Regions from separate parts of the Streptomyces sp. NPDC016677 genome, predicted to be linked through region 1. Evidence: riboswitches for the same ligand, from Rfam matches in the RefSeq annotation. Region 1 holds a riboswitch; the other holds the start of a gene.
What was found. A riboswitch is a leader RNA that binds a small molecule or an ion and turns the genes downstream of it on or off. The one in region 1 is predicted to bind S-adenosylmethionine.
Positions count from the first base shown of each region.

Region 2: it holds a riboswitch for S-adenosylmethionine, as region 1 does, so the genes downstream of both, ACZ3IG_RS04210 (aminotransferase class V-fold PLP-dependent enzyme) here and thrC (threonine synthase) in region 1, are expected to answer to the same signal.

Region 1 covers NZ_JBVHEO010000006.1:394,990-405,331, reverse strand. Annotated here, with positions in the region: gene ACZ3IG_RS20200 (alpha,alpha-trehalose-phosphate synthase (UDP-forming)) at 1-879, opposite strand, end outside; gene ACZ3IG_RS20195 (glucosyl-3-phosphoglycerate synthase) at 922-1,866, opposite strand; SAM riboswitch class I at 2,023-2,164, shown strand; gene thrC (threonine synthase) at 2,182-3,471, shown strand; gene ACZ3IG_RS20185 (ubiquitin-like small modifier protein 1) at 3,509-3,784, shown strand; gene ACZ3IG_RS20180 (cold-shock protein) at 4,200-4,403, shown strand; gene groL (chaperonin GroEL) at 4,740-6,365, shown strand; gene ACZ3IG_RS20170 (NADH:flavin oxidoreductase) at 6,600-7,718, shown strand; gene ACZ3IG_RS20165 (carboxylesterase/lipase family protein) at 7,797-9,326, shown strand; gene ACZ3IG_RS20160 (hypothetical protein) at 9,336-9,902, opposite strand; gene ACZ3IG_RS20155 (hypothetical protein) at 10,107-10,342, shown strand, end outside.
Region 2 covers NZ_JBVHEO010000001.1:954,017-964,358, reverse strand. Annotated here, with positions in the region: gene ACZ3IG_RS04225 (response regulator transcription factor) at 1-543, shown strand, start outside; gene ACZ3IG_RS04220 (SLC13 family permease) at 611-2,026, shown strand; gene ACZ3IG_RS04215 (glycerate kinase) at 2,037-3,254, shown strand; gene ACZ3IG_RS04210 (aminotransferase class V-fold PLP-dependent enzyme) at 3,185-4,561, opposite strand; SAM riboswitch class IV at 4,702-4,818, opposite strand; gene trpD (anthranilate phosphoribosyltransferase) at 4,896-5,960, opposite strand; gene qcrB (cytochrome bc1 complex cytochrome b subunit) at 6,111-7,748, opposite strand; gene qcrA (cytochrome bc1 complex Rieske iron-sulfur subunit) at 7,745-8,797, opposite strand; gene qcrC (cytochrome bc1 complex diheme cytochrome c subunit) at 8,794-9,603, opposite strand; gene ctaE (aa3-type cytochrome oxidase subunit III) at 9,671-10,291, opposite strand.

The DNA.
Region 1 (10,342 bases):
GGCCAGCAGCCGCCGGTAGGCCAGCAGCCCGCGCACGATGTTCTTCGACAGCTCGGTCCGGTCGACCCGCACGATGGTCTTCCGCCCCGGTCCGATCTGCTCCCGCAGCGCCGCCATCCGCTCGTCCACGTCGGCCTCGTGCGACCGCTCGCGCAGGAAGTCCGCGTCGGCCCCGAGCCCGTGCACTCCCACCACGGTGTCCCCGAGCCCGCCCACCAGCGCGTCACAGCACGCGGTGAACGCCTCGGCCCACCGCCGGGTGAGGAACCCGAGCCGGTCCGCGCCCAGCATCCCGCGCAGCACCTGCGCGGCGATGTCGTCGGGCAGCATCCGGAAGTACTCCACCGGCGCCCACGGCGTGTGCGAGAAGTGGCTGATCCGTACGTCCGGGCGCAGCTCGCGCAGCATCCCCGGCACCAGCGTCAGGTGGTAGTCCTGCACCAGCACGGCCGCGCCCTCGGCGGCCTCCTCGGCCAGCGCCTCGGCGAAGGCCCGGTTGAACGCCTCGTAGGACGCCCACTGCCGCCGGAACTCCGCGTCGAAGACCGGCTCCAGCGGCGTCTGGTACAGCATGTGGTGCACGAACCACAGCACCGAGTTGGCGATCCCGTTGTACGCGTCCGCGTGCACGTCCGCCGGTACGTCCAGCATCCGCACGCCGTCCTCGCCGGCCCCGCGCCGCACCGCCTCGCGGTCGCCGTCGGACAGCGCCGAGCACACCCACAGCGCCCCCGCGTCCGGCCCGATCGCCGACAGCCCGGAGACCAGCCCGCCGCCGCCGCGTTTCGACCGCAGCGAACCGTCCTCCTGGATCTCGTACGAGACGGGGCCACGGTTGGAGGCCACCAGCACCTGAGCAGCACCGAACGTTGAAGCCATACGCCTCAACCTAGCCCGGCCGTCACCAGCTCAAACGTACGTTCACGCCACCTTGCGCCGCGCGTACTCCGCGATCTCCAGCATCGGCGGCCGTTCCTCGGTGTCCACCGAGAAGGTGCGCGGCTCGAAACCGTCCTCGCCGCGCTCGAACTGGGTCAGCGACGGCCGGATCAGATGGCCGCGGGCCAGCCGCAGCTGCGCGGTGCGGTAGATCGCGGCGGACATCCGGCCCAGCGCCTGCCCGTCCTGGTGCCGGTGCTTGCGCACCCCGACGTCCACCTGGGCCAGCGCGTCGAGCCCCACCAGGTGCAGCGCGTCCACCAGCATTCCCAGCTCCACCCCGTACCCCACGGGGAACGGCAGCCGCTCCAGCAGCGAGCGGCGGGCCGCGTACTCGCCGCCCAGCGGCTGCACGAACCCGGCCAGCCGCGGCCAGTGCATGTTCAGCAGCGGCCGGGCCATCAGCTCGGTGACCCGGCCGCCCTGCCCGGCGGCGGCGCCCAGCGGACGGTCGTACATGGCCTTGACCAGGTGCACGTCCGGGTCGGTGAGCAGCGGACCGACGATGCCGGTGACGAAGTCGGACGAGAACTCCCTCAGGTCCGCGTCGACGAACGCCACGATGTCGCCGCCCGTCACCAGCAGCGACCGCCACAGCACCTCGCCCTTGCCGGGCACGGGCGCGAGGCGCGGGAGGATCTCGTCGCGGTGCGCGACACGGGCGCCGGCCGCCGCGGCCACCTTCGCGGTGGCGTCCGTCGACCCGGAGTCGACCACCACGATCTCGTCGACCAGCGGAACCTGGCACATCAGGTCGTGCCGGATCGCCGCGACGATGTCGCCGACCGTCTCCTCCTCGTTCAGCGCGGGAAGCACCACACTGACCGTCTGGCCCGTGCGCTGCTTGGCGGCCAGGATCTGGTGGAGCGGCCGGTCGGACACGGACCAGGAACGTGCGCTGAGCCAACGCTCGACTTCTTCCAGCACGGTCTGCGGCTCCTCCCTGTACGGACCACGCATCCCTTATGTGATCCATCTCGCGCATCGGACGACTATCTCAACTGTCCTGGCCTTCGGTTACAGTCTTGAACAACGCGGATGACCATCGCATGTCGGGGGTGGCCGCCGCTGACAACCACATACAGCTCATCCAGAGGGGCAGAGGGACACGGCCCGATGAAGCCCCGGCAACCCTCCAGCCGGCACTCGTGAAGAAGCGAGGCTCCCGGCTCGGGAAGGTGCCAAATCCGTCTCACGGCGAGATGCGTCGTGAGGAAGATGAGGAGAAAGGGCCTCGCCTCCATGGCTGTGCAGACTGCCGAAAGCACCACCACCCCCGCCGCCTCCGTCGATCTCGGCCCCGCCACGGCGCTCTCCTGCCGGGAATGCGGCCACCGCGTGCCCCTCGGCCCGGTCTTCGCCTGCGAGGAGTGTTTCGGCCCGCTGGAGATCGCTTACGACTTCTCGTCCTACGACACCGAGAAGCTCCGCGCGCGTATCGAAGCGGGCCCCACCAACATCTGGCGGTACGCGCCCCTCCTGCCCGTCCCCGCCGACGTCGCCGACAAGCCCAACATCAACCCGGGCTGGACCAAGCTCGTCAAGGCCGACCGCCTCGCCGCCGAGCTGGGCGTCACCGGCGGCCTGTACGTCAAGGACGACTCCGGCAACCCGACGCACTCCTTCAAGGACCGCGTCGTCGCCCAGGCCCTGGAAGCGGCCCGCGCCTTCGGCTTCACCACCCTGTCCTGCTCCTCCACCGGCAACCTGGCCGGTGCCGTCGGCGCCGCCGCCGCCCGTGCCGGCCTGCGCTCCTGCGTGTTCATCCCGCACGACCTGGAGCAGGGCAAGGTCGTCATGGCCGCGATCTACGGCGGCGAACTCGTCGGCATCGAGGGCAACTACGACGACGTCAACCGCTTCTGTTCCGAGCTGATCGGCGACCCGGCCGGCGAGGGCTGGGGCTTCGTCAACGTCAACCTGCGCCCGTACTACGCCGAGGGCTCCAAGACCCTGGCGTACGAGATCTGCGAACAGCTCGGCTGGCGGCTGCCCGACCAGCTCGTCGTGCCCATCGCCTCCGGCTCCCAGCTCACGAAGATCGACAAGGGGCTGAAGGAGCTGATCCAGCTCGGCCTGGTCGAGGACAAGCCGTACAAGATCTTCGGCGCCCAGGCCGAGGGCTGCTCCCCGGTCTCCACCGCCTTCAAGGCCGGCCACGACGTCGTCCGCCCGCAGAAGCCGGACACCATCGCCAAGTCCCTCGCCATCGGCAACCCGGCCGACGGCCCCTACGTCCTCGACATCGCGCGCCGCACCGGCGGCGCGGTGGAGGACGTGAACGACGAGCAGGTCGTCGACGCGATCAAGCTGCTGGCGCGGACCGAGGGGATCTTCGCGGAGACCGCCGGCGGTGTCACGGTGGGAGTGACGAAGAAGCTCATCGAGGCGGGGGTGCTGGACCCGGCGCTGACCACCGTCGTGCTCAACACCGGCGACGGTCTGAAGACGCTGGACGCGGTCGCGGGGACCGGGCTCACGGCGACGATCCGGCCGAACCTCGCGTCGTTCCGCGAGGCGGGGCTGGCGTGACGCGTCCCTACGTAGATTCCCTGACCGGAGGTTTCAAGTGAGTGTCTCTGTCCGCATCCCGACCATCCTGCGTACCTACACCGGCGGGCAGGCCGAAGTGACCGCCGAAGGGGCCACCCTCGGCGAGGTCATCGCCGATCTGGAGAAGAACCACACCGGCATCTCCGCCCGCGTCCTGGACGACCAGGGCAAGCTGCGCCGCTTCGTCAACGTGTACGTCAACGACGACGACGTCCGTTTCGAGCAGGGCCTGGAGACGGCCACCCCCGACGGGGCCGGCGTCTCGATCATTCCGGCCGTCGCGGGCGGCTGACGCGGTCACCCACCGTCCCCTGAATTGCCCCCTCCGCAATAGAAGCGGAGGGGGCAATTCCATGTGGTTGAGCACGGTAGAGTTGGGGAACGCGCCGATGATCGCGAAAGCGTGAACTCCGAATTTCCGCCGCACGCCCGACCAGATGTAGCCAAACTGTGGGCGTGTTTTGTGGCTTCTGTAACCTTTGCGTGGCCCGACTTGCCCCGGATTCTCACGATTTCTCGCCATATTCCGGACCGCTCCCGTCCAGATTTCTCGTCCAATTGACCTGTTGCAGAGGGCAGTTGGACAGATACATTCGGCCGCGGTCGACGCGTTCCGGCGCACGCCTCCGAGCCTTTTGGGGGGCGAGGTCTGACCCGGATCCGCGAAGTGCGGGTCTGTGCAAGGGCCAGTAATAGGGGAGTTAGGCATGGCTCAGGGCACCGTCAAGTGGTTCAACGCGGAGAAGGGGTACGGCTTCATCGCGGTCGACGGTGGTGCGGATGTTTTCGTCCACTACAGCGCGATCCAGATGGACGGCTACCGCACCCTTGAAGAAGGCCAGCGGGTCGAGTTCGAGATCTCGCAGGGTCAGAAAGGCCCGCAGGCCGACATGGTCCGCGTCACTGCCTGATACGCGCGACCACCGCAGCGAAGGTCTTCTCCGGAGGGCCCGCGTCTCACCGAGGCGCGGGCCCTCCGGCATGTCCGGACCTTGTCCGGGGCATGTCCGGGCCGTGTTCGCGGGCGGCTGAGCGCGGCCCCCGATCCGGGGGAGGCGCTTGCACTCGCAGGGGCCGAGTGCTAATCATTGCGTTAGCACTCTGAAGGTGAGAGTGACAACGAAGGACCGGGTCGGTGAGGCCCGCGGGCCGCCGTGGGGAAGGAACCACGAGGCCGGCGAGCCGTCCGTCGCGGGCGCGGGCGCGGTCCGAAGGAATCACCCCCAGTCCTGGAGGGACCACTTCACATGGCCAAGATCATCGCGTTCGACGAGGAGGCGCGGCGCGGCCTCGAGCGCGGCATGAACCAGCTCGCGGACGCCGTCAAGGTGACGCTCGGCCCCAAGGGCCGCAACGTCGTCCTCGAGAAGAAGTGGGGCGCCCCCACGATCACCAACGATGGTGTCTCCATCGCCAAGGAGATCGAGCTCGAGGACCCGTACGAGAAGATCGGCGCCGAGCTGGTCAAGGAAGTCGCCAAGAAGACGGACGACGTCGCCGGTGACGGTACGACCACCGCGACCGTTCTCGCCCAGGCCCTGGTGCGCGAGGGTCTGCGCAACGTGGCGGCCGGCGCCAACCCGATGGCCCTGAAGCGCGGTATCGAGAAGGCCGTCGAGGCCGTCTCCGCCGCCCTGCTGGAGCAGGCGAAGGACGTCGAGACCAAGGAGCAGATCGCCTCCACGGCCTCCATCTCCGCCGCCGACACCCAGATCGGCGAGCTGATCGCCGAGGCCATGGACAAGGTCGGCAAGGAAGGCGTCATCACCGTCGAGGAGTCCCAGACCTTCGGTCTGGAGCTGGAGCTCACCGAGGGTATGCGCTTCGACAAGGGCTACATCTCGGCGTACTTCGCCACCGACATGGAGCGTATGGAGGCCGTCCTCGACGACCCGTACATCCTGATCGCCAACTCCAAGATCTCCAACGTCAAGGACCTGCTCCCGCTCCTGGAGAAGGTCATGCAGTCGGGCAAGCCGCTGCTGATCATCGCCGAGGACGTCGAGGGCGAGGCCCTGTCGACGCTGGTCGTCAACAAGATCCGCGGCACCTTCAAGTCCGTCGCCGTCAAGGCCCCGGGCTTCGGCGACCGCCGCAAGGCCATGCTCGGCGACATCGCCATCCTCACGGGCGGCGAGGTCATCTCCGAGGAGGTCGGCCTCAAGCTGGAGAACGCGACCCTGGACCTCCTGGGCCGCGCCCGCAAGGTCGTCATCACCAAGGACGAGACCACCATCGTCGACGGCTCCGGCTCCGCCGACCAGGTCGCCGGCCGGGTCAACCAGATCCGCGCCGAGATCGAGAACAGCGACTCGGACTACGACCGCGAGAAGCTCCAGGAGCGCCTGGCCAAGCTCGCGGGCGGCGTCGCGGTCATCAAGGCCGGTGCCGCCACCGAGGTGGAGCTCAAGGAGCGCAAGCACCGCATCGAGGACGCCGTGCGCAACGCCAAGGCGGCCGTCGAGGAGGGCATCGTCGCCGGTGGTGGCGTGGCCCTGCTCCAGGCCTCCCAGGTCTTCGAGAAGCTGGAGCTGGACGGCGACGAGGCGACCGGCGCCAACGCCGTGAAGCTCGCGCTGGAGGCCCCGCTGAAGCAGATCGCCGTCAACGGCGGTCTTGAGGGCGGCGTCGTCGTGGAGAAGGTCCGCAACCTCACCGTCGGCCACGGCCTGAACGCCGCGACCGGTGAGTACGTCGACATGATCGCCGAGGGCATCATCGACCCGGCGAAGGTGACCCGTTCCGCCCTGCAGAACGCCGCCTCCATCGCCGCGCTGTTCCTCACCACCGAGGCCGTCATCGCCGACAAGCCGGAGAAGGCCGCCGCCGCCCCGGCCGGCGGCGGCATGCCGGGCGGTGACATGGACTTCTGATCGACCCGAGGGTTGATCGAGCGTCCTTCGTTCCGAGGGCGGCGCCTCCTGTTGTTCCGACAGGGGGTGCCGCCCTCGGGCGTTTTCCCGTGGCCCCGGCGGCCACTGTGAACAGGGTCACGGACAGGGCACGGCAGGAATGCCGTGAGCGGAGAGACGGGTTGTGCGTAGGGCCGCGTGTTGCATGCGTGTGCACATACCGTCCGGTTCCCCCCTCACGCCAAGGAGCCCCCCGTGACCGACGCCGCCTCCCGCGCCGCCGAGATCCTCTCCCGGCCCACCACGGTCAACGGCCTGACCGTGCCGAACCGCATCGCGATGGCGCCGATGACCCGGATGTTCTCGCCGGGCGGTGTCCCGGGCGAGGACGTGGTGTCGTACTACGCCCGCCGCGCCGCCGCCGGCGTCGGACTGATCGTCACGGAGGGGACGTACGTCGGTCATCCCTCCGCCGGGCAGAGCGACAGCGTGCCGCGGTTCCACGGGGAGGAGCAGCTGGCCGGGTGGGCGAAGGTCGCCGAGGCGGTGCGCGCGGCCGGCGGCACGATCGTGCCGCAGCTGTGGCACATCGGGATGGTGCGCAACGACGGGGAGCCGCCGTTCGCCGACGCCCCGGCCGTCGGACCGTCCGGGCTGCGGCTCGGGGCGGACGAGGCCACCGGCAAGGCGATGACGCAGCAGGACATCGACGACGTGGTCGCGGCGTTCGCGCAGGCCGCCGCCGACGCCGAGCGCATCGGGTTCCACGGGGTCGAGATCCACGGGGCCCACGGCTACCTCGTCGACCAGTTCCTGTGGGAGAGCACCAACCGCCGTACCGACGCCTACGGCGGCGACCCGGTGGCCCGTACGAAGTTCGCCGCGGAGATCGTGGCGGCGGTGCGGGAGCGGGTCTCCGCGCGGTTCCCCGTCATCTTCCGGTTCTCGCAGTGGAAGTCGGACAACTACGGCGCCCGGCTCGCCCGGACCCCCGAGGAGCTGGACGCGATCCTCGCGCCGCTCGCCGCCGCCGGTGTCGACGCCTTCCACGCGTCCACGCGGCGCTACTGGCTGCCGGAGTTCGACGGCTCCGACCTCAACCTCGCGGGCTGGACGAAGAAGCTGACCGGCAAGCCCGTCATCACCGTCGGCTCGGTGGGGCTCGACGGCGAGTTCGGCAAGGCGTTCACGGGCGAGGGCGCGGCGGTCAAGGGCCTCGACGAGCTGCTGGACCGGCTGGAGCGCGACGAGTTCGACCTGGTCGCCGTCGGCCGGGCGCTGCTCCAGGACCCGCGGTGGGCCGAGAAGGTGCTGTCCGGCCGTCTCGACGAGCTGGCCCCGTTCGACCCGGCGGCGCTGCGGACCCTGAGCTGAGGCGGTGCCCGGCGGGGCGTAGGGTCCGTGAGATCACCAACTGGCGTACGGCCGACGGTAACCAGTCAGGAGTGGTCGATGACGGACACGCGGGTCAGCAGGGGCGGCGGAGCCGTGGTGGGCACCACCGGTGGCGCGGTGCGCGGACGCCGGGAGGACGGGCTCACCGTCTTCCGCGGCATCCCGTTCGCCGCGCCGCCGGTCGGAGAGGCACGGTTCGCCGCGCCGCGCCCGGCCGAGGCGTGGGACGGCGTCCGGGAGGCGTACGCCTTCGGTCCGCCGCCCCCGCAGGACCTGCTGGTCCCGGGCCAGGCGGCGGCCGGGCCGGGCGACGGTGACTGGCTGACGGTCAACGTCTGGACGCCCGACGCCGATCCGGCCGCCCGCCGCCCGGTGATGGTGTGGATCCACGGCGGCGCCTACAAGCTCGGGCACGGCGGCAGCCCCGGCTACGACGCCCGCCGGATAGCCGCCGACGGGGACCTGGTCGTCGTCACCTTCAACTACCGGGTGGGGATGGAGGGGTTCGCGTGGATCGACGGCGCGCCCGCCAACCGGGGGCTGCTCGACCAGGTCGCCGCGCTGGAGTGGGTCCGGGAGAACATCGAGGGGTTCGGCGGGGACCCGGGGCGGGTCACCGTCTTCGGGGAGTCCGCGGGCGCCGGTTCGATCGCCGCGCTGCTGGCCATGGACCGGGCGGACGGCCTGTTCCGGCGGGCGATCGCGCAGAGCGTGCCGGGCACGTTCTTCTCCGACGCACTGGCCCGGGACATCGGCGCCGCCCTCGCCGCCGAGGCGGGGCTGCGCCCGGCCGTCGCCGACCTCGCGACCGTGGACCCCGACCGGCTGGTCAGGGCGGGACAGACACTGGCCGCGAAGATGCCCGGGTACACCGGCCGCTGGGGGCAGGCCGCGCCGACGGTGACGCCGTACTCGCCCGTCGTGGACGGTGACGTACTGCCGGTCCTGCCCTGGCGGGCGCTGGTCGACGGGGCGTCGCGGGACGTCGATCTGGTCGTCGGGCACAACCGCGACGAGTTCCGGCTCTTCGTCGCCATGGCCGGACAGCTCGGCACGATCGGGGAGGAGCGGGCGGCGTCCGCGCTGCGGATGTACGCCCCCGGCGACGGCGGGGAGGCCGCGTACCGGGCCGCCTTCCCCGACGCGAGCGCCGGGGAGCTGTACGAGAAGGTGCAGACGGACTGGCTGTTCGCCGTGCCGACGATGCGGCTGGCCGAGGCCCACCTGGCGGGCGGCGGCCGGGCGCACGCCTACGAGCTGACCTGGCCGGCCCCGGGCGTCGGGGGGCTCGGCGCCTGCCACGCCCTGGACCTGCCGCTGCTCTTCGGAACCTTCGACGTGGACCTGGGCGCGCTGCTCTTCGCCGGGGCGGAGCCCGACGAGGTGGCGCTGGCGCTGTCCGCCCGGTTCCGGGCGTCCTGGACGGCGTTCGCCCGGACCGGCGACCCGGGCTGGCCGGCGTACGACACCGAGCGGCGGCTCGTGCAGGTCCTGGACGCCGAGCCCGCCGTGGTGCCCTGGCCGGAGGAGGCGACCCGGCTCCTGTGGGAGGGGCACGAGATCACCGCGCTGCCCCTGCACGTCTGACGGGGAGACTCACGGCATCGGTTCGATGTCCGTCCGTACCGGCGTCCCCCACATCCGCAGCACCTCGTAGTCCGTGAACTCGTGGACGAGGCGGTAGGCCCTGGCCGGGCGCGGCCCCCGCCGCTGGGCGGCGAGATACAGCTCGGCCTCGCGGCGGTCGCGGCGTGGGGTGCCGCACAGCTGCCACGCCTGGCCGTTCCACGCCTCCGGGAGCCAGCGCTGCTGGGCCTGGGGGCGGTCGTCGCGCAGGCCGTAGCGGGACGGGACCGGCTCGGCGGGACGGGGGCGGGCGGGGCCGCCGCCCCCGTACCCGGCGCGGCGGGCCGAGCGGCGCCGGGTCTCGCACAGCAGGCACAGGTCGGGGGCGGCCTCGTCCACCGGCCCGCTCGGATGCTCGGGGCAGCGGGTGCTGGGGGCCGTCGTCGACGCGCTCTCCTCCAGCAGGTCCAGGGCGCGGCGCAGATCGCCCCGCATCTCGTGCAGCTTGGCGTCGGGGGTGTCGGTGGTCAGGGCCTCGCCGTGCTCACCGAGCAGGCGCAGGGCACGGCCGAGGGCGGTGAGCTGGGCGTGGTTCATGGCTCCGGTCCGGAGGTGGTCGGGGTCGGGTTCGGCGGGGGTCCGCGGGGCGGGCGCCCCGGCCATGGTAGGCGGCGGGCAGGTCCGCCTGAACGGGCAGGCGCACTTACCCCGCAGGTCCTTCCCGGCCGGGTGCGGCGTCCAGTAGTCAAGGTGCGGGCCGTGCCGAGGCGCACGCCACCTGTGCAGGGGAGAGGGCACACGATGCACCAGCACGTACGCGGCCGGCAGCGGGAGCAGCAGCCCGCCGGCACCGGGCTGCCCGTCACGGCGCCGCACCGGCACCCACCCGACGTGCGGGCCCTGCAGGGCCTGGCCGGGAACGCCGCCGTCGCCCGCGCCGTCAGCGGCGGTCCCGGGACCGCCGCCCCGGTGCAGCGCACGCTCGTGGTCGGACAGACGAACTTCACCGAGCGCTACCAGGCGAATACGCGGAAGCT
Region 2 (10,342 bases), on a different contig from region 1:
CTCACCGGCGGCTTCGACCTGGTCGTGCTGGACATCGGGCTGCCCGGCCAGGACGGCTTCACCGTCCTGCGCGCCCTGCGCGAGGCCCGGGTGACCACCCCGGTGATCGTGCTGACCGCGCGGGACTCGGTACGGGACACGGTGGCCGGCCTGGAGGGCGGCGCCGACGACTGGATGACCAAGCCGTTCCGCTTCGAGGAACTCCTCGCCCGGGTCCGGCTGCGGCTGCGTACGGCGGCCCGCGCCCCGGAGGTGACGGTGCTCAGGTCCGGCACGCTCACCCTGGACCTGCGCACCCGCCGGGCCCGCGCCGGGGAGCGGACGGTCGACCTGACGGCCCGTGAGTTCGTCCTGCTGGAGCTGTTCCTGCGGCATCCGGGGCAGGTACTGTCCCGGGAGCAGATCCTCTCCCACGTGTGGGGCTACGACTTCGACCCCGGCTCCAACATCGTGGACGTCTACGTACGGGCGCTGCGCAAGAAACTCGGGGCGCAGGTGGTGGAGACGGTGCGCGGGATGGGGTACCGGCTGCCCTCCTGGTGACGGCCGGTGAAGTTTCCTTCATGTGCGGCTCATCGACGGCTCACCACCCGGGTGAACCCTCGATGACGTGACCCCGAACCTCCGGCTGACCGCGACGCTGTGCGTGGCGCTGTCCCTGTGCGTCCCGCTGGCGATACCCGGCGTCTTCCCCGCCCTGGGCGGCGACGCCCGCCTCACCCTCGCCGTGTTCGCGCTGGCCGCCTGCGCCTGGATCGGCACCCCGGTCGACGACACGTACATAGCCCTGGGCGCCGGACTCGCCCTGACCGCCACCGGGGTGATCAGCAGCGACACCCTGTTCGGCACCCTCGGCGACCCGACCGTGTGGCTGCTGATCTGCGCTTTCGTCCTGGCGGCGGCGGTGACCCGGACGGGCCTGGCGGGACGGGCGGCGGTGTTCCTGGTCGGCGGGGCGCGCACGGTACGGCAGTTGGTCCACCTGACCACGGCCGCGCTGGTCGTCACGGCGTTCGCGGTGCCGGCGACCTCGGGCCGGGCGGCGCTGGCGCTCCCGGTGTTCCTCGCCCTCGCCAAGACCCTGGCCGACCGGAAACGACTGGTCGTGATGCTGGCGCTGCTGTTCCCGACCGTGATCCTTCTGTCGGCGGTGGCGACCCTGATCGGCGCGGGCGCGCATCTGATCACCGTGTCGGTGCTGTGGGAGACGACCGGGGACCGGATCGGCTTCACCGAGTGGCTGCTGCTGGGCCTGCCGCTGGCGGTGGTCTCCTCCCACCTGGCCGCCGAGACCGTCCTGCTGACGACCACCCGGCGGGCGGACCGCGCGGGCCCGGTGCGGATCACCGCCGAGGAGATCCAGCGGCACACGCAGTCGCCGGTCACCGGGGAGTGGACGCAGGCGGAGCGGCGCTGCGCCCTGCTGCTGGCCACGGTGGTGGCCCTGTGGTGCAGCGAGCCCCTGCACCGGGTGCCGCCCGCCGTCGTCGCCCTGATCGGCGCGGTCGTCGCCGCCTCCCCCGCCCTCGGCACCGTACGTCTGAAGGACGCGCTGCGGACGGTGCCCTGGCCGCTGCTGCTGTTCATGGCGGCGACCATGGCGATGGGCGTGGCGCTGGCCGACTCCGGCGCGGCGAAGTGGCTGGTGTCCGGGCTGCCCTCGAACACCGGGCCGGCCGTCTTCCTCGCCGTCGTGGTCGTGGTGAGCACCGCCGCCCATCTGCTCCTCCAGTCCCGTTCCGCGCGCTCCTCGGTGCTGGTCCCGCTGGTGATCGCGGCGGCCGTCTCGGCGGGCGTCAACCCGGTGGCCGCCGCCCTCGCCTCCACCGCCGCGGCCGGGTTCTGCCACACCCTGCCGGCCTCCGCGAAACCGGTCGCCCTCTTCGCGGACGTCCCCGGCGTCCCCACCTACACCCCGCGCGACCTGCTGCGGCTGTCCGCCGTGCTGGCCCCGCTGAGCGCCGCGCTCGTCCTGTTCTTCGCCGCCGCGGTGTGGCCGCTGCTCGGCGTACCCATGACCCGCTAAGGAGCCCGCCATGCTGAACCGAGTCGTCGTCGCCCCCAGCGGTTTCAAGGAGTCGCTGTCCGCCCAGGCGGCCGCCGACGCCATCGCGGCCGGGGTGCGCCGGGTGCTGCCCCGCGCGGAGATCGACCGGGTGCCCCTGGTGGACGGCGGCGAGGGCACGGCCGTCGCGCTGGCCGCCGCGACCGGCGGACGGCTGGTGGCGCTGGCCGCGACCGGCCCGCTCGGCGAGCGGATCGGCACCCACTTCGCGCTGCTGGGCACGCGCGACACGGCGGTGGTGGAGATGGCCGCGGTCGCCGGTCTCTCCCTGGTCCCGAGCACCCTGCGCGACCCCGGCGCCACCACCACGTACGGCGTCGGCGAGCTGATCCGCGCCGCGCTGGACACCGGGGTGCGCCGGGTCCTGGTCGGCTGCGGCGACTCGGGCACCTCCGACGGGGGCGCGGGCGCCCTCCAGGCCCTCGGCGCCCGCCTGCTGGACGCGGACGGCTTCGAACTGCCGCCCGGCGGCCGGGAGCTGACCCGGCTGGCCCGCGTCGACCCCGCCGGCCTCGACCCCCGCCTGAAGGACACCGAACTCCTCGTCGCCTGCAACCCGTTCAACGTGCTGTGCGGCGAACGCGGCGTGGCCCGCGTCTTCGGCCCGCAGAAGGGCGCGACCCCGGCCCAGGTCGAGCACCTCTCGGCGGGGCTGGAGAACTGGGCCTACGTCCTCACCCGCGACCTCCGCCCGACCGGCCTCGACCTGCGCGCCGGCCCCGGCACCGGTGCCTCCGGCGGCCTGGGCGCGGGCCTGGCGGCGCTCGGCGCGCGGCTGCTGCCCCGCTTCGACGTCCTCCTCGGCCGGCTCGACCTCGACGCCCGCCTGGCCCGCGCCGACCTGGTGCTCACCGCCGAGGGCGCGCTCGACCGCCAGACGCCGCGCGGCAAGATCCCGGCGGAGGTGGCCCGCCGCGCCAAGCTGTACGGACGCCCGGTGCTGGCGCTGGCGGGCACGCTCGGCGAGGGCGCGTACGACGTGCCGGGGGTGGACGCCTGCCACGGCATCCTGCCCGCGCCGATGGCCCTGGCGGAGGCGCTGACCCGGGGCGCGGAACTCCTCACCGACGCGACCGAGCGGGCCCTCAGGATGATCCTGCTGGGCGCCCGGCTACCGGCTCACGCCGCCGTGGACGTACCGGAGGCGGCGGAGGTGTCGGGCACGCAACGGCCGTCCTCGGTGCGGTAGTTCCAGCGGGCGCCGTCCCGCACCAGCTCCTTCACCGCCGTCACGAACCGCTCCACGTGCTCGTCGGGGGTGCCCGCGCCGAAGCTGACCCGCACCGCGTTGAGGGACTTCTCGCCGGGCGCCGCCTCGGGGGCTCCGCACTCGCCCTGGATGCCCGGGTCCCCGCCGAGCAGGGTGCGCACCAGCGGGTGGGCGCAGAACAGGCCGTCGCGCACACCGATGCCGTACTCGGCCGAGAGGGCGGCGGCGAAGTGGGAGCTGTTCCAGCCGTCGACGACGAAGGAGAGCACCCCGACGCGCGGCGCGTCGTCCCCGAACAGCGACAGCACCCGCACCTGCGGCACCTCGGCGAGCCCTGCCCGCACCTTGCCGATCAGGTACTCCTCCCGGGCCACCAGCGCCTCGAACCCGGCCTCGGTGAGCGCCGTGCAGGCGGCGGCGATCGCGTAGGCGCCGATGACGTTGGGCGAGCCGGCCTCGTGCCGGGCGGCGCCCTCGTGCCACTCCACGTCCACTCCCCCGTCCGCGCGCCGGGCGACCTTGCGGCTGGCGCCGCCGCCCGCGAGGTACGGCTCGGCGGCGGCGAGCCAGTCGGCGCGGCCGGCCAGCACGCCCGAGCCGAAGGGGGCGTACAGCTTGTGCCCGGAGAAGGCGACCCAGTCGACGTCCAGGTCGCGCACCCGCACCGGGTGGTGGGGGGCGAGCTGGGCGGCGTCCAGGACGATCCGGGCACCGTGCGCGTGCGCGGCGGCGGCCAGTTCCCGCACCGGCCACAGCTCGCCGGTGACGTTGGAGGCGCCGGTGACACAGACCAGGGCGGGGCCGTGCGGCTCCCGGTCGGCGAGGGCCCGCTCCAGGGTCTCGACGGCCTGCGCGGGGGTGCGGGGGGCGTCGAGGAAGGTGACCTCGGCGTCGCGCCAGGGCAGCAGCGAGGCGTGGTGCTCGGTCTCGAAGACGAAGACCCGGCAGCCGGCGGGCAGCGCGGCGGCCAGCAGGTTCAGGGAGTCGGTGGTGGACCGGGTGAACACCACCTGGTCGTCGTCCCGGCAGCCGAGGAAGTCGTGCACGGTCCGCCGGGCGTTCTCGAACAGGTCGGTGGACAACTGGGAGAGGTACCCGGCGCCCCGGTGCACGCTGCCGTAGTACGGCGCGTAGGCGGCCACGTCGTCCCAGACCCGCTGGAGCGCGGGGGCGCTGGCGGCGTAGTCGAGGGCGGCGTAGGTGACCTCGCCGCCGGTGACGAGCGGCACGGTGACGTCCCGGCCGAGGACGGGCAGCGGGGCGCGGACAGCGGTGGGCACGGACATGACGGACTCCCGTGGATACGACGCGCAAGGCGAAGAAAGAGAAAGAAAGGGGGGTGCGGAGGCGGGGCTCGGCGGCCCTAGCGCATTCGCTGATTCACGGGAGACTCCCTCGGACGACCCAGGACCCCTGGTACGCGAGGGGTCCGCGCTTGCCGTGGACCTTGCTGTCCACGGCCTGGTCTTCACCCGGGGCACCCCGCCACGGACGGAGGGTTGCCGGACAGCCGGCCGGGGCCTCATGACTGTCACTCATGACCTGGTTCGAAAACGTACGTGAGGTGATCGCCGTCCCGCAACCCGTGTCCGGATCACGGGACGGACGTCACAGGTGCCGTCAGGCGTTGCTGGCGGCCACCCAGCGCTCCAGCGCGTGCCGGGCCGCGCCCGAGTCGATCGACTCGGCGGCCCGCGCCATGCCGTCCCGCACGCGGTCGGTCAGCGGCCCCTCGCCGGGCTCCAGGGCCACCAGGGCCGCCGCCGAGTTGAGCAGCACCGCGTCCCGTACGGGGCCCGGCTCGCCGCCCAGCAGCCGGCGGGCCACGTCCGCGTTGTAGGAGGCGTCGGCGCCCCGCAGCGCCTCGACCGGCACGATCTCGATGCCGACGTCGCGCGGGTCGAAGACCTCCTCGGTCACCGTGCCGTCCCGCACGGCCCACACCCGGGAGGTGGCCGTCGTGGTCAGCTCGTCCAGGCCGTCGTCGCCGCGGAAGACCAGCGCGGAGTTGCCGCGCTCGGCGAAGACCCCGGCGATGATCGGCGCCATCCGGGCGTCGGCGACGCCGATGGCCTGGGAGCGGACCTTGGCCGGGTTGGTCAGCGGGCCGAGGAAGTTGAAGACCGTCCGGATACCGAGCTGGCCGCGGGCGGCGGCGACGTGGCGCAGGGCGGGGTGGAACTTCACGGCGAAGCAGAAGGTGATGCCCGCCTCCTCGGCGACCTCGGCCACCCGCTTCGGGGTCAGCTCCAGATTGACGCCGAGCTTCTCCAGGACGTCGGAGGCGCCGGAGGCGGAGGAGGCCGCGCGGCTGCCGTGCTTGACGACCTTGGCGCCCGTGCCGGCGACGACGATCGCCGACATGGTGGAGATGTTGACGGTCTTGGCGCCGTCGCCGCCGGTGCCGACGATGTCGACCGTGTCGCCGGGCACCTGGATCACATGGGCGTGTTCGTACATCGCGCGGACCAGGCCGGTGATCTCGTCCACGGTCTCGCCCTTGGCCCGCAGCGCCACCGCGAACCCGGCGATCTGCGCGTCGGTCGCCTCTCCGCGCATGATCGTGTCCATCGCCCACGCGGTCTCGTCGGCGGACAGGTTCCGTCCGCCCAGCAGTCCGTTCAGCAACGCGGGCCAGGAGCGGCCCGCCGCGGTGTCGCCTCCAGCGGGGGTCACAGCGCTCATCTGCCGCTCCTGTGAGAGTGAGATCGGGAAGAACCTGGTTCGGAACCGGGTTCGGAACCGGGTCCACCCTATCCAGCCCGGAGGCATGACGAAGGGCCCCGTCCGAACACCGGACGGGGCCCTTCGCCGTGGCGTGGCGACGCTCGGGGATCAGTGGTGGCCGTGGCCGCTGGTGATCTCCCGGTACTCCTCGACGGTCGGCTTCGGAATCTGCGACTCCTCGCCGTAGTAGGACTTGCTGAGCTTGGCCCGGAGCTTCTCGGTGCTCTTCGGCTTCCGCTCGACGCCGTTCTTGTCCACGGTCGGACCGATCTCGGCCGGCTTGTACTGCTCGTGCGCGGTGAGCGTGTACATCTGCTCCTGGCTGAGCGGCTCGTGCACCTCGATGAACTCACCGTGCGGCAGGCGCTTGATGATGCCCGACTCGCGGCCGTGCAGCACCTTCTCCTTGTCCCGGCGCTGCAGGCCGAGGCAGATCCGCTTGGTGATCACGAAGGCGATGACCGGGCCGGCGAAGAAGCCGACACGGACGAACCAGGTGACGGCGTTGATCGAGAGATGGAAGTGGGTGGCGAAGATGTCGTTGCCACCACCGATCAGCATGATCATGTACGCCGTGACCCAGGCGACGCCGAAGGCCGTACGGGTCGGGGCGTTGCGCGGGCGGTCCAGGATGTGGTGCTCGCGCTTGTCCCCGGTGATCCAGGACTCGATGAACGGGTACACGGCGATCGCCGCGAGGAAGATGCCGAAGATCACCAGCGGGACGAACACGCCCAGGACGAGCGTGTGACCCCAGAAGTTGATCTCCCAGCCCGGCATGGCGCGGACCAGACCCTCGGCGAAGCCCATGTACCAGTCGGGCTGGGCGCCGGTGGAGACCTGGTCGGCCCGGTACGGGCCGAGCGCCCAGATCGGGTTGACGGACGCGATGCCGGCGATGGCCGCGATCACACCGAAGACCAGGAAGAAGAAGCCTCCGGCCTTGGCCATGTAGACCGGCAGCAGCGGCATGCCGACGACGTTCTTGTTGGTCTTGCCGGGACCCGCGAACTGGGTGTGCTTGTGGTAGAAGACCAGGATCAGGTGGCCCACCATCAGCCCGAGCATGATGCCCGGCAGCAGCAGGATGTGGATCGAGTAGAACCGGGCGACGAAGTCGGTCCCCGGGAACTCCCCGCCGAACAGGAACATCGAGATGTACGTGCCGACGATCGGCACGGACAGGATCGCGCCCTGCGTGAAGCGGACACCGGTGCCGGAGAGCAGGTCGTCCGGGAGCGAGTAACCGGTGAAGCCGGTGAACATGCCGAGGACGAACAGCAGGAAGCCGAACAGCCAGTTGATCTCACGCGGCTTGCGGAACGCGCCGGTGAAGAAGACGCGCATCATGTGCACGAACATGCCGGCGAGGAAGATGATCGCCGCCCAGTGGTGGATCTGCCGGATCAGCAGACCACCGCGCACGTCGAAGCTGATGTCGAGCGTCGACTTGAAGGCCTCGCTCATCAGCTGGCCCTGCAGCGGGACGTAGCTGCCGTGGTACTCCACCTCGTTCATCGACGGGTGGAAGAACAGCGTCAGGTACACACCCGTGAGGATGATGATGATGAAGCTGTACATGCACACTTCGCCGAGCATGAACGACCAGTGGTCGGGGAAGATCTTGCGCATGTTGGCCTTGGCCAGGGAGTAGATCCCGAGCCGGCCGTCGGCCCAGTCGGCGACGCGTTCGCCGGCCGGTGCCTTCCCGCGAGAGCGGGCCGTGGTGCTCTCAGTAGTACTCATCCGCGCTCCCAGAATGCAGGACCGACGGGCTCCTCGAAGTCGCCGAGCGCTTCGAGGTAACCCTCGTCGTTCACGCCGATGCGCAGCTGCGGCAGGGCGTGACCGGCGGGACCGAAGATCACCCGGGCGCCGTCGGAGAGGTCGAAGGTGGACTGGTGGCAGGGGCAGAGCACGTGGTGCGTCTGCTGCTCGTACAGGGAGATCGGGCAACCGACGTGGGTGCAGATCTTCGAGTACGCCACGATGCCCTCGTGCGACCACTCGAGCTCGCGCTTGTCCTTGATGTTGTCCGGCTGGAGCCGGACGATCATCAGGGCCGCCTTGGCGATCTCGTTCTGGAACTCCTCGTCGTGCTCCTCCAGGCCCTCGGGCTTGGCGAAGGTGAGGGAGCCCACCGCGACGTCGGAGGGACGCAGCGGCTCGTTGGTGTTCATGTTGACGAGCAGCTTGCCCTTGTTCCACAGGGTGTGGCGCAGCTTGTCCTCGGGCAGCGGACCCAGGTCGCGCAGCAGCACGACACCGGAGAGCGGCACCAGGGCGACCGCGCCGAACATCGTGTTGCGGATCAGCTTGCGCCGGCCGAAGCCGGACTCCTTGGCGCCCTGCTTGAAGTCGGCGTGCACCTTGGCACGGACCTCGGGGGACGCCTCGATCGGGTGCCGCTCGTCGGCGACCTCCACGTCGGACATCAGGGTGCGGGCCCAGTGGACCGCGCCCGCGCCGATGCAGAACAGCGCCACGCCCAGGGTCAGGCCGAGGGCGAAGTTCAGCGCGTTGATGTGCCCGATCGGGAAGACGTAGATCGACTTCTCGTGGTCGATCGCCACGAACGCGGCGATGAAGGCGACCGTGGCCAGCATCGACAGGGTGAACAGGAAGGCTACGGCGCGCTCGGAGCGCCTCGCGGCCTTCTCGTCGATGTCCTGGACACGGTGCTCGTGGGGCGGCAGCCCCGGGTCGGCGAACGGGTGCTGCTCGTCCGCCACCTCGCCGTGGGCGTGGTCCCGCGCTGCGGGCAGGTTCTCTTCTGGAATGTCTTGGCTACTCATGACTTCTTGGCCTTTGCGGTCCGAGCGGCGACCCACACGGCGACGGCGATGAGGGAGCCGAGCCCGAAGATCCAGCCGAAGAGGCCCTCACTGACCGGCCCGAGGCCGCCCAGCGAAAGACCGCCCGGGTCCACGGTCTCGTCCCCGTTGACCGCGTCCAGGTACGCGATGATGTCCTTCTTGTTCTGCTCCGTCAGCGTGGTGTCGGGGAAGGAAGGCATGTTCTGCGGGCCGGTCTGCATGGCCTCGTAGATGTGCTTCGGGTCGACGTCCTCAAGCGTGGGAGCGAACTTGCCGTTCGTCAGCGCACCGCCCTTGCCGGTGAAGTTGTGGCACTGCGCGCAGTTGGTGCGGAACAGCTCACCGCCCTCGGCGACGTCCGCGCCCTCGGTGCTGTACTTCTCCTCGGAGGGGATGGAGGGACCGGCGCCGAGCGAGGCGATGTAGGCCGCGAGCTGGTCGATCTCGGCCTGCGAGTAGATGTTCTTCTTGCGGGGGACCTGCGCGCCCGGCTGCTGGGCCGGCATGCGGCCGGTCGCCACCTGGAAGTCCACGGCCGCGGCGCCCACGCCGACCAGGCTGGGGCCGTCGGTGGTGCCCTGACCGCCGGTGCCGTGACAGCTGGCACAGCCGACGGCGTAGAGCTTCTTGCCCTCGTCGATGGCGAGGGACTGGGCCGTTTCATCGGCCTGCGCCTTGTCCGCGGGCGCGAACACGGCGTAGAGCCCCCCGGTGCATGCCAGCGCGAGGAGTAGGACGACGATCGCCGCCAACGGGTGGCGTCGTCGTGCGGAGAGCTTTTTCACGGATTACCCCGGTGTCAGGATCTTCTGCGTCGATGCTTCTGGATGTGTGCGCGGGAGCGGTCCGCGCCTACTTGATCATGTAGATCGTGGCGAAGAGGCCGATCCAGACGACATCGACGAAGTGCCAGTAGTAGGACACGACGATGGCGGCGGTCGCCTGCTCGTGGGTGAACCTCCGCGCCGCGTAGGTACGGCCGAGGACCAGCAGGAAGGCGATGAGACCACCCGTCACGTGCAGGCCGTGGAAGCCGGTGGTCAGGTAGAACACCGAGCCGTAGGGGTCGGAGGACAGCGAGAGGCCGTCCTTCTTGACCAGCTCGGTGTACTCGAACACCTGACCGCCGATGAAGATCGCACCCATGATGAAGGTGACGATGAACCACATCCTGAGCTTCTTCACGTCACCGCGCTCGGCGGCGAACACGCCGAGCTGGCAGGTGAGGGAGGAGAGCACCAGGATCGTGGTGTTGGTCGCCGAGAACGGGAAGTTCAGGGCGGACGCCATTTCCTTCCAGTGATCGGGACCCGTCACCGATCGGAGGGTGAAGTACATCGCGAAGAGGGCCGCGAAGAACATCAGCTCGGAACTCAGCCAGATGATGGTTCCGACACTGGTGAGGTTCGGCCGGTTGACCGACGGGTGCGCGTGCCCGGTATCTACTGTCGTTGCTGTCGCCACGACCGACATTATGTCGGTCGCTTATCCCGCCCTCACTCCCGGGGGTGCCGTTCGGAGTGT